Regions from separate parts of the Actinomadura sp. 1N219 genome, predicted to be linked through region 3. Evidence: riboswitches for the same ligand, from Rfam matches in the RefSeq annotation. Region 3 holds a riboswitch; each other region holds the start of a gene.
The links. Region 3 has a riboswitch for thiamine pyrophosphate ahead of thiO (glycine oxidase ThiO). Riboswitches for the same ligand answer to the same signal wherever they lie in the genome.
Positions count from the first base shown of each region.

Region 1: it holds a riboswitch for thiamine pyrophosphate, as region 3 does, so the genes downstream of both, thiC (phosphomethylpyrimidine synthase ThiC) here and thiO (glycine oxidase ThiO) in region 3, are expected to answer to the same signal.
Region 2: it holds a riboswitch for thiamine pyrophosphate, as region 3 does, so the genes downstream of both, ACH35V_RS16125 (purine-cytosine permease family protein) here and thiO (glycine oxidase ThiO) in region 3, are expected to answer to the same signal.

Region 1 covers NZ_JBIRAY010000005.1:169,463-172,727, reverse strand. The annotation lists gene thiC (phosphomethylpyrimidine synthase ThiC) at 1-1,198, opposite strand, end outside; TPP riboswitch at 1,194-1,307, opposite strand; gene ACH35V_RS18230 (hypothetical protein) at 1,382-2,473, opposite strand; gene ACH35V_RS18225 (Mth938-like domain-containing protein) at 2,539-2,904, opposite strand; gene ACH35V_RS18220 (sensor histidine kinase) at 2,991-3,265, shown strand, end outside.
Region 2 covers NZ_JBIRAY010000004.1:282,633-285,897, reverse strand. The annotation lists gene ACH35V_RS16135 (SSI family serine proteinase inhibitor) at 17-478, opposite strand; gene ACH35V_RS16130 (rhodanese-like domain-containing protein) at 525-860, shown strand; TPP riboswitch at 1,022-1,131, shown strand; gene ACH35V_RS16125 (purine-cytosine permease family protein) at 1,126-2,475, shown strand; gene ACH35V_RS16120 (PAS domain S-box protein) at 2,553-3,265, shown strand, end outside.
Region 3 covers NZ_JBIRAY010000002.1:79,602-82,866, reverse strand. The annotation lists gene ACH35V_RS09160 (thiazole synthase) at 1-187, opposite strand, end outside; gene thiS (sulfur carrier protein ThiS) at 294-494, opposite strand; gene thiO (glycine oxidase ThiO) at 491-1,618, opposite strand; TPP riboswitch at 1,608-1,722, opposite strand; gene ACH35V_RS09145 (NAD(P)/FAD-dependent oxidoreductase) at 1,818-3,029, shown strand; gene ACH35V_RS09140 (DNA-binding protein) at 3,108-3,265, shown strand, end outside.

The sequences.
Region 1 (3,265 bases), on a different contig from region 3:
TGTAGAACGGCGCCCCGTCGCACCACTCCTGCTGCAGGTCGACGTTCTCCTTGATCTTGTGCATCGGGACGTGGCCCGGGCCCTCGTTCATCACCTGGTTGCCGTACTCCGCGGCGATCTTCGTCAGCTCGCCCTGGGTGCGCAGCTCGGCGAACTGCGCCTCGTCGTTGGCGTCGGCGATGGAGCCGGGCCGCAGGCCGTCCCCGAGCGACCACGTGACGTCGTACGCGGCGAAGATCTCGCACAGCTCCCTGAACCGCGTGTACAGGAAGTTCTCCTCGTGGTGCGCCAGGCACCACGCCGCCATGATCGACCCGCCGCGGGACACGATCCCGGTCTTGCGCCGCGCCGTCAGCGGCACGTACGACAGCAGCACCCCGGCGTGGACGGTCATGTAGTCCACGCCCTGCTCGGCCTGCTCGATCACCGTGTCGCGGAACACGTCGAAGGTCAGCTCCGCGGGGTCGCCGCCGACCTTCTCCACCGCCTGGTACAGCGGGACGGTCCCGACCGGCACCGGCGAGTTCCGCAGGATCCACTCGCGCGTGGTGTGGATGTCCCGGCCCGTCGACAGGTCCATGATCGTGTCGGCGCCCCAGCGGGTCGCCCACGTCATCTTCTCCACCTCGTCCTCGATGGACGACGCCACCGCCGAGTTCCCGATGTTCGCGTTCACCTTCACCAGGAAGTTCCGCCCGATGACCATCGGCTCGATCTCGGGGTGGTTGACGTTGGCGGGCAGCACGGCGCGGCCGGCGGCCAGCTCGTCCCGGACGAACTCCGGCGCCACGCCTTCGCGCAGCGCCGCGAACTCCATCTCTGGGGTGATCTCCCCGCGCCGCGCGTAGGCGCGCTGCGTCACCGCGCCGCCGGTCGCGCGGCGCGGCCGCCGCGGCAGGAAACCCTCCTGCAGAGGCGGCGGCTGCGGCGGCGCCTTGCGGCCGTCGTCCTCGGGGCGGACGGTCCGGCCCTCGTACGGGGCCGTGTCGCCGCGCCCGGCGATCCACGGCTCCCGCAGCGCGGGCAGCCCCCGGCGGACGTCGGTCTCCTGCGCCGGATCGGTGCACGGCCCGGACGTGTCGTACAGGACGACGGTGTCGCCGCTGGTCAGCGGCACCTCCCGCATCGGGACGCGGATGTCGGGGCGCGAGCCCCGCAGGTAGGTCTTGCGGGCGGCTGGAACCAAAGGTTCGGTCATGACGACTCGATCTCTCCCTACGCCGGCATTACCCGGTCAGGTTCATGCGGTCAGCGGCCGTCTCAGCCGCTATCTCAGCCCGGTTCGCCGGACCCCCGCGATCTGTCGTGCTCGACGCTAACCCGGCCCACCCCCGTTGCGGCAACCGCCGCCCATGGGATAAGGCCGCGCTGATGGAACGGGTCAGGCGGCCTGGCGCGCGAGCCGCACCACCATCGGCAGTGCCAGGGTGAGGGTGCGCAGCTGGTCAGGGGCGGATCGCGAGCGCTCCAGCCACATGCGGCTGTCGTCGGCGCCGCTCTTCGTCCTCAGCGACGCGGACTCGCGCCCGTCCACGCCGGTGACGACATGGCGGTCGCCGTGCCGCCGGGTGGTGCCGAGGAGCGTCCCCCCGGCCGAGTAGAAGGACGGCTCGCGCAGCCTCTCGATCGTGCCGACGTGCCGGCCGTCCGCGTCGAACACCCGCATGCGGCCGCCGCCCGTCAGCCGGGACGTCTTCTTGAACGCGAGCAGCCTGCCCGCGTGGGGATCGCGCAGGACGATCGTCCGGCGGCCCCGGTCGGGGTTGCGGCGGAAGCGGGCCGGGCCCGGCCCGCGCCTGGCGAGCCGTCCGCAGGCGACGGCGATGAGCGCGCCGCCGCCCTGGTCGCGGTAGCGGCCGGCGCCGTCCACCAGGAGGCGGTCGGCTCTGGCCAGCGCGTCCGCCCGCGGCTGCTCGACCTCCTCGCCCTCGTCGTCGAGGACGCGCCAGGACGCGCCGAGGTTCTCGGTCGCGGCGGCGCGCACGGCCGGGAGCCATCCGGAGGGGAGCGACCGGTCCCGGAGGAGCGCCGCCGCGTCGCCGTCCACCTTGACGATCGCGCCGGCGTCCGGGGCCGCCGCGGTGTCGAACCAGACCGTCAGGACGGGGTCGGCGACCGGCCACACGATGCCGACCGCGCGCACGGCGTCCGCCGGGATGACCGCCTGCTTCTTCGCGCGGCGCAGGACGAGCCCCTTCTCCCCGACGGTCACGACCAGCCGGTTCCGGAAGATCACGAAGGCCCAGACGATCGCGGCCAGCGCGACGAGCGCCCCGCCGCCGCCGTACACGGCGATGGCCCGGCGGGCCTCCCCGGCCCCCCACGCCGCGCTGCCGCCGGTGCGCGTGGACAGCGAGATGAGCAGGCCGATCGCCAGCGCGGCCAGGCACACCCGGAACGGCCACCGGTAGGCGCCCCGGCCGAGCGTGACCCGGAGGTCCGGCAGGGAGCGGGTCGGGGGAGGGACGGACACGGTCAGCCCTTCATGATGGAGTTCGCAGAACTATAGGGCGGGACGACCCCATTCATCCCGGCCGTTCAGCAGGTCGAGTGGAAGAGCCCGCCCACGCTCTCAGTCTCGGCCAGCCGGTTGTAAATCGCGACGGCCTCGGTCGTCTCCTCCACGTGCACCTCGACACCGGCGTCCCGCAGCACCTCCAGCGTGGACGGCATCGTCTTCAGGCGCAGCTCCATGCCCCTGCTGAGGACGACGACCGTGCAGCCGTGGTCGAGCAGTTCCCGCACGTCGCCCGGCTGGATCCCCGGGTCGTGCCGGGTGCCGTGCTCGGTCCAGTCCCATTCGCGGCCTCCGCCCGGATAGAGCTTGAAGTCCTTGCCGCCCTGAAGTCCTTCGACCTCCATGCGGCCCCAGGCGATATGGGTGATCCGAGGTGACTTCTCCATGCGCGGAGCGTACTGAAATCCGCGGTCGTCCTCCGGCGGCGCGGGGGCGGTGTGCGGTGTTCGGACGTTGTGGAGAAAATGGACGCGTGGTGACGGTGCCCAAGGGCGGTGCGACGGCGAGCGACGCCCTGTTCGCGACGCTGCTGGCGTGCGTCGCCGTCGCGGTCGCGGTGATGTGGCCCGGCGTCCGGGACCTGGACGCGGCCGGGACGCTCCTGCTGGTGGCCGCGCACGCGCCGCTCGCGGTGATGCGGCGGTGGCCGACGCCGGCGCTGGCGGCCCTGCTGATGCTGGCGCTGCCGTACCACCTGGCGCAGTACCAGCATCATGCGCTGGTGCCCGCCGAGGTGGTCGCGCTGTT
Region 2 (3,265 bases), on a different contig from region 3:
AACGGGGATGGCTCGTTCAGCGGACCTTCGGCACGGGGCCGAAGAGCGGGCCGACCTGCTCCCAGCGGTGCAGCTGGCAGCCGTCGTCACGCGAGAACTCGGCGTTGATCTCCTTGCCCTGCCAGGTGCCCTTGACCGTGGCGAGCTCCGGCCCGCCGTAGATCATGGTGCACTGCTGTTCCTTGGGGACGGGTTTGAAGGGGTCCTTGGCCTTGGTGAGGGCCGCGCAGGCGTCGGCGACCTTGGGATGGTCGCCGCCCGGCGGTTCGCAGTTCAGGGTCCAGGTCTTGGCGGGGGCCTCCTTGGAGGCCTTGACGTTGATGGTGAGGGTGTCCGCCGGTGTGCCGGAGGGCTGCACGGACGTCGTGCCCGAAGGCTTGTCGGCGGGGGTCCCCTTGGCTTGTTCGTCGCCGCAGGCGGCCAGGGACAGCACCATGGCCAGCCCGGGCGACGCGAAAAGGAGCGTCCGATACCGCATGCGTGATTCGACGCAGGGGGGCTTCGCGCGGTTCCATGGGGGTGTGATGAATTTCGGGGACGACGTGCCGGCGGTGGGAGCCGCTGACGTACCGCAGGACGGCTACCTGCTGGACGTCCGGGAACAGGACGAGTGGGACGCGGGCCACGCCCCCGCTGCGGTCCACATCCCCATGGGCCAGCTGGGCGATCGTGCCGGCGAGGTACCCCGCGACCGGGAGGTCTACGTGATCTGCCGGTCCGGGGCGCGGTCCGCGCAGGTGACGGTGGCGCTCAACCAGGCGGGCTGGCTGGCCAGGAACGTCGACGGCGGGATGAAGGGCTGGGTCGAGGCGGGTCGTCCGATGGAGGGCGGCGGCGACGGGGCCCCCTACGTGGCCTGAAGCGGCCCGGCCATATGTGGCCGGGACGGGGCCGCGCATGATCGGTTGACTCCGGGGCGATCCGCGCCCTTTTAGTGATCTGTGTCCTTTTGGGGGAAGTCGGGCGGTTGTACGATCGGGCCCGACCGATGACCGCGGGAGCTCGGGCCGCGCCGGACCGGTACATACCGGACGGGTGCATGCCGGGCTGAGAGGGCGGCCTTAGAGGCGCCGCCGACCGCATGAACCTGTCCGGGTAATGCCGGCGTAGGGAGTGTGTTGTCCCGTGGCGTCCGAGGTTGATGCGCGCGCTGGTGCGGCGCGTGCGAACAGCGAGGCACCGTTCACGCTCGACGAGCCCGCGCCCAGGGTGCTCGGCTTCTGGGACCAGAGCGCCTTCTGGGCGAACCTCGGGGTCAGCCTGCTGGCCTTCTCCGGTGCCTACACCGTCCTGGCGCCGGGAGCCGACGGCCGGCCCACCCTGTCGATCATGGCGGGCATCGTGGCGATGGCCGTCGGAACGGCCCTGGGCGGGCTGATGCTGGGCCTCGCCGCGGTGCCGGGCGCGCGCACCGGCCAGCCCGCGATGGTGCTGCTCCGCGGCCTGTTCGGCGCGCGGCTGTCGTACGCGCCGACCGTGCTGAACGTCGCGCAGCTCATCGGCTGGGGAACGTTCGAGCTGATCGTCATCGCGGACGCGGCGCGCCATCTGTGGGACGGCGTGCCGCGCTGGGGCTACGTGGTCGCCGCCGGGGCCCTCACGACGGTCCTGACCATCTGGCCGCTCGGCTCCGTGCGGATCCTGCGCCGCTACGTCACGGTCGCGGTGGCGATCGCGCTGGTCTACTTCTACGTCCAGCTCCTCCGCGAGCCGCTGCCCGACCTGACGCAGGGGTCGTGGGGCGGCTTCTGGATCGGGGCGGACGCGGCGCTGGCGGTGTCGATCTCCTGGGTCCCGGTGGCCGCCGACTACACCCGGCATTCCCGGACGGAACGGGCCGCGTTCGGCGCCGCCGCCGTCGGCTACTCGGTCACGCAGATCGTCGCGTACGTGCTCGGCCTGCTGGCGCTGGCGCTCGTGGCGGGCGACTCGTCGAAGGTCTTCGACCCGTTCCTCAACGTCACGCTCGGCGTGGTGTTCTTCGCGGTGTTCGTGCTGCGCGAGGCGGACCAGTCGTTCGCCGACACCTACTCCACGGCCGTGTCGATCCAGAACCTCGTCCCGCGCGCCGACCGGCGCGTGCTGAGCGTCGCGCTCGGCGTGATCGTCACGGTGCTCGCGCTGGCGCTGGACATTGGCGACTACGCCGGATTCCTGTCACTGATCGGATCGGTGTTCGTGCCCATGCTCGGCGTCCTGGCCGCTGACTTCTTCCTCGGACGCCGCCGCCGTGGACGCGGCTGGGACGTGTCCCGGACGGCGCCGTCCCGCTGGGGCATGATCGCCGCCTGGGCGGCCGGGTTCGTCGTCTACCAGCTCATCAACCCCGGCACCGTCACCAGATGGGCGGGCTTCTGGCAGGACGTCCAGGACGTGCTGCGCTTCGGCCCGCAGAGCTGGATGAGCGCCTCGCTGCTGTCGTTCCTGGTCGCCGGGGCCGCCGCGCTCCTCATCGGCAGGCTTACTAAAAAGTAAGGTTCCTGTTCGTACGGGGTTTCAGCAGAAAGTTTCGGCGTAAGTTACCCGGCGCGGCGCCGGAGACCGGTGGCACGATGACAGGCGTGCATCACCACGTCCATGACCCGATCGCGCGGGCGGTCATCGAGAGCGCCGCCGACGCGATCGTGGCCGTGGACCAGCGGCACCGGGTCACCGTGTGGAACCCGGCCGCCGAGCGCATGTTCGGCTGGACGGCCGAGGAGATGGCCGGACGGGTGCCGCCGATCGTCCCGCACGAGCTGAAGGCCGAGCACAACGCCGTCCAGGAACGGCTCCTCACCCGCCGCGCCGGTGACGACGCCGCGGAAGGCGACGGGGACGGCGGGCAGATCTCGATCGCGACCCGCCGGTTCCACCGCAACGGCCGCCTCATCGACGTCCGGATCGACACGAGCCTGCTGAAGGACCCGTCCGGCACCCTGCTCGGCTGGGTCGGCGTGTACCACCCGGTCGGCGAGGACGAGATCGTCCAGCACCACATGACGGAGCGGGCCCGGCTCGTCCGCCGGCTGAACGACATCGTCGCCGACCTGAACGCCGAGCTGGACCTCGCCGTCGTCCTCGACCGGATCACCGCCGCGCTGATCGAGCTGACCGGCGCGGACGCGGGCGGGTTCGCGCGGATCGAGGGCGACCGGCTGCGGCTGGTGAACATGTCCGGGCTGCCGGAGCACATGCGCGGCACGTCCGCCGACCTGAAGACGAGCCTGGTCGGGGAGCTGCTGCGGTCGGGCAAGACGGTCAAGCTCGCGACGGGCGAGCAGCG
Region 3 (3,265 bases):
AGTCGGTCAGGACGTCCAGCACCGAGCCGCGTGCGGACGGGTCCACGCGCCGCATCGCGACCGTGGTCAGCTCCGTCCCGGACGCGGTCAGCGCCTCGCGCAGGACGTGCATGCTCGGCGCGCCCCCGGTGCCCATGATCAGCCGGGAGCCCAGCTCCTCGCCCGCGATGACCAGTTCGTCCGCCATGTCAGCCTCCCTGGACGGTGTCATTGTGGGGGGACGACCCCCACACCCCCCGGCAGGGGGCTGACCGGCGTATTCCACTCCGCTGGCGCTCCGTTCCATACGCCGGTCAGCCTCCCTGGACGGCGGTCAGGACTTCGAGGCGGTCGGCGTCGCGCAGCGTCGTGGCCTCCCACGCCGAGCGCCGGACGACCTCGTCGTTCACCGCCGCCGCCACGCCGGACGCGGCCCCGGTCACGGACGCGACCGCCTCGGCCACGCTCGCGCCGTCCGGCAGCTCGCGCGGCTCACCGTTGACGATCACCTTCATGAGTGCACCTCGGGGGAGAAGCGGCCGGGCGAGAACGGCTCGGCGACGTCGGGGACGGGCCCGTCCAGCAGCATCGCGGACAGGATGTCGGCGCTGACCGGGGCGAGCAGGATGCCGTTGCGGAAGTGCCCGGTGCCGATCACGAGGCCGGGCAGCGCGGACGGGCCCATCACGGGCGCGTTGTCCGGCGACCCGGGACGCAGGCCCGCCGACACTTCGGCGAATTCCAGCTCGGTGACGCCGGGCAGCAGCTCGCGGGCGTCGCGCAGCAGCTCCCACAGGCCGCCCGCCGTGACGCGCGTGTCGAAGCCCAGCTCCTCCTGGGTGGCGCCGACGACGATCTCGCCGTCCAGGCGGGGCACCAGGTAGACCGACGAGCCCTTCACCATCCCGCGCGTGGACCGGCCGATGAACGGCGTCCGGGTGCGGAGCCTGATCACCTGCCCCTTGACGGGACGGACGGGTGGAACGGTCCCGGGCGGCACGCCGCCGAGATCGCCCGACCAGGGGCCCGCCGCCAGCAGGACGCGGTCGGCCCGGAGCGCCGTGCCGTCGTCCAGCCGCACCCCGACCGCGGTGTCGCGCTCGACGACGATCTCCGCGGCCCGGCGGCGGACGAGCCGGACGCCGAGCTTCTCACCTGCCGCGAGCAGCGCGGGGGCCAGGCGGCGCGGGTCGATCGAGCCGTCCTCGGGGGCGAGCAGGCCGCCGCGCACGCCCGGCGCGAGCATCGGCTCAAGGCGGCGGCACTCCCGTCCGGTCAGCGCCTCGACGGGGACGCCGAGGGTCTCCTGGAATCGGCGCAGGTCGTCCAGGTACTTCAGGTCGTCGGCGTCGAAGGCGACTTCGATGATCCCGTCCGTGCGGTAGCCGGTCTCAAGGCCGGTCAGCTCCTCCAGTTCGGCGACGAACGAGCCGTACCGGTCGCGGGACGCGAGGCCCAGCCGCAGCAGCGGCTCCTCGCCGTAGGTCAGCTCGCTGACCGGGGTGAGCATGCCCGCCGCGACCGCCGTCGCGCCGCTCGCGGGCGCGGGGTCGACCAGGGTGACGGCGGCGCCGCCCGCGGCGGCCCGCCAGGCGGTGGCGAGGCCGATGACCCCGCCCCCGACGATCACGATCTCCATGCGCGCTCCCTTCGCCGGCATGATCCGGATCAGGTCGTGGCGGTCGGCGGCCCGTTCCAGCCGCCCTCTCAGCCCGGTCGCACCGGACTCCCGCGCTTTGTGCTGTTTTACCCGCTCCCCACCTTACGACCCCCTGAGCTGTGGGCAACTGTCTGGACAGCCGTCCAACGTGGGAAGGCCGCCCGTTAGGGTGATTCTCATGGAGAGGGTGGTCGTCGTGGGCGGCGGGCTCGGCGGGTTGCGAGCCGCGGAGTCGCTGAGGGGCAGGGGGTACGAGGGCGCGCTGACCCTCGTCTCGGCGGAGCGGCATCCGCCCTATGACCGGCCGCCGCTGTCGAAGGCCGTCCTCGCGGGCGAATCCGACGACACGACCGTCGACGCCGACTGGGACGCGCTGCGCTGCGACCTGCTGCTCGGCGAGCGCGCCACCGGCCTCCGCCTGGACGCGCGCGGCGGCGTCATCGCGTCCACGGCGGGCGAGCTCGCGTTCGACGGGCTGGTCATCGCGACCGGGGCCGTCCCGATCACCCTGCCGGGGGACGGGCCCCAGCACGTCCTGCGCACCGTCGAGGACGCCCGCGACCTGCGGTCCCGGCTCACCGAAGGCGCCCGGATCGTGATCGTCGGGGCGGGCTGGATCGGCGCCGAGGTCGCGACGACCGCCGCGAAGAAGGGCTGCGAGGTGACCGTCGTCGAGGCCGCGGACACGCCGCTCGCCGGCGCGCTCGGCCCCGAGGTCGGCGCGCTCACCGCCCCCTGGTACGCGGAGGCGGGCGTCGAGCTGCGCACCGGCGTCAAGGTCGCCGAAGTGCGGGACGGCGGTCTCGTCCTCGCCGGAGGCGCCCGGATCGACGCGGACGAGGTCGTCGTCGGCATCGGCGTCCGGCCCGATCTGTCGTGGCTGGACGGCTCCGGGCTGCTGCTGGAGCGGGGCGTGGTCACCGACGGCTCGTTCCGCGCGTACGTGGGGGAGGAGGAGCCGGGCTCCGTCCGTCCGGACGTCGTCGCGGTCGGCGACTGCGCGGCCTGGTGGTCGGCGCGGTACGGGCGGCGCCTCCTCGTCGAGCACTGGGACACCGCCCTCAACGCCCCCGACGTCGCCGCCGCGTCGCTTCTCGGACAGGAGGCCGTGTACGACGCCGTCCCGTACTTCTGGTCCGAGCAATTCGGGCGGATGGTGCAGTACGCGGGGAACCACGCGGCGTCCGAGCGGATCGTCTGGCGCGGCGACCCGTCCGGCCGGAAGTGGACGGCCGCGTGGCTGACCGGCGACCGGCTCGACGCGGTCGTCGCCGTCGACCGGCCCCGCGATCTGGTGCAGGCGAGGCGCGTCATCGCGGCGGGCGAGCCCGTCGACGCCGGCGCGCTCGCCGACCCGGACGTGCCCGTCCGCCAGGCCGTTCGCGGATAGCGATCGCCGCCGGCACGTAACGGCTGTGCAGGGGGTTTGAGGGTTCCGATGGCGTGGTAGCAAGGGGGCGTGACGCAGATGCACGCAACCGTTGACAGCGCACTGGACCCCCGGACCGACGCCCTCGCGGGCGAGTGGCTCTCCCTCAAGGAGGCCGCCGGACGACTCGGGATCAAGCCCAACCGGATCAAGCAGCTCATCAGCGAGCACCGCCTCCTGGCCGTGCGCCGGGAGGG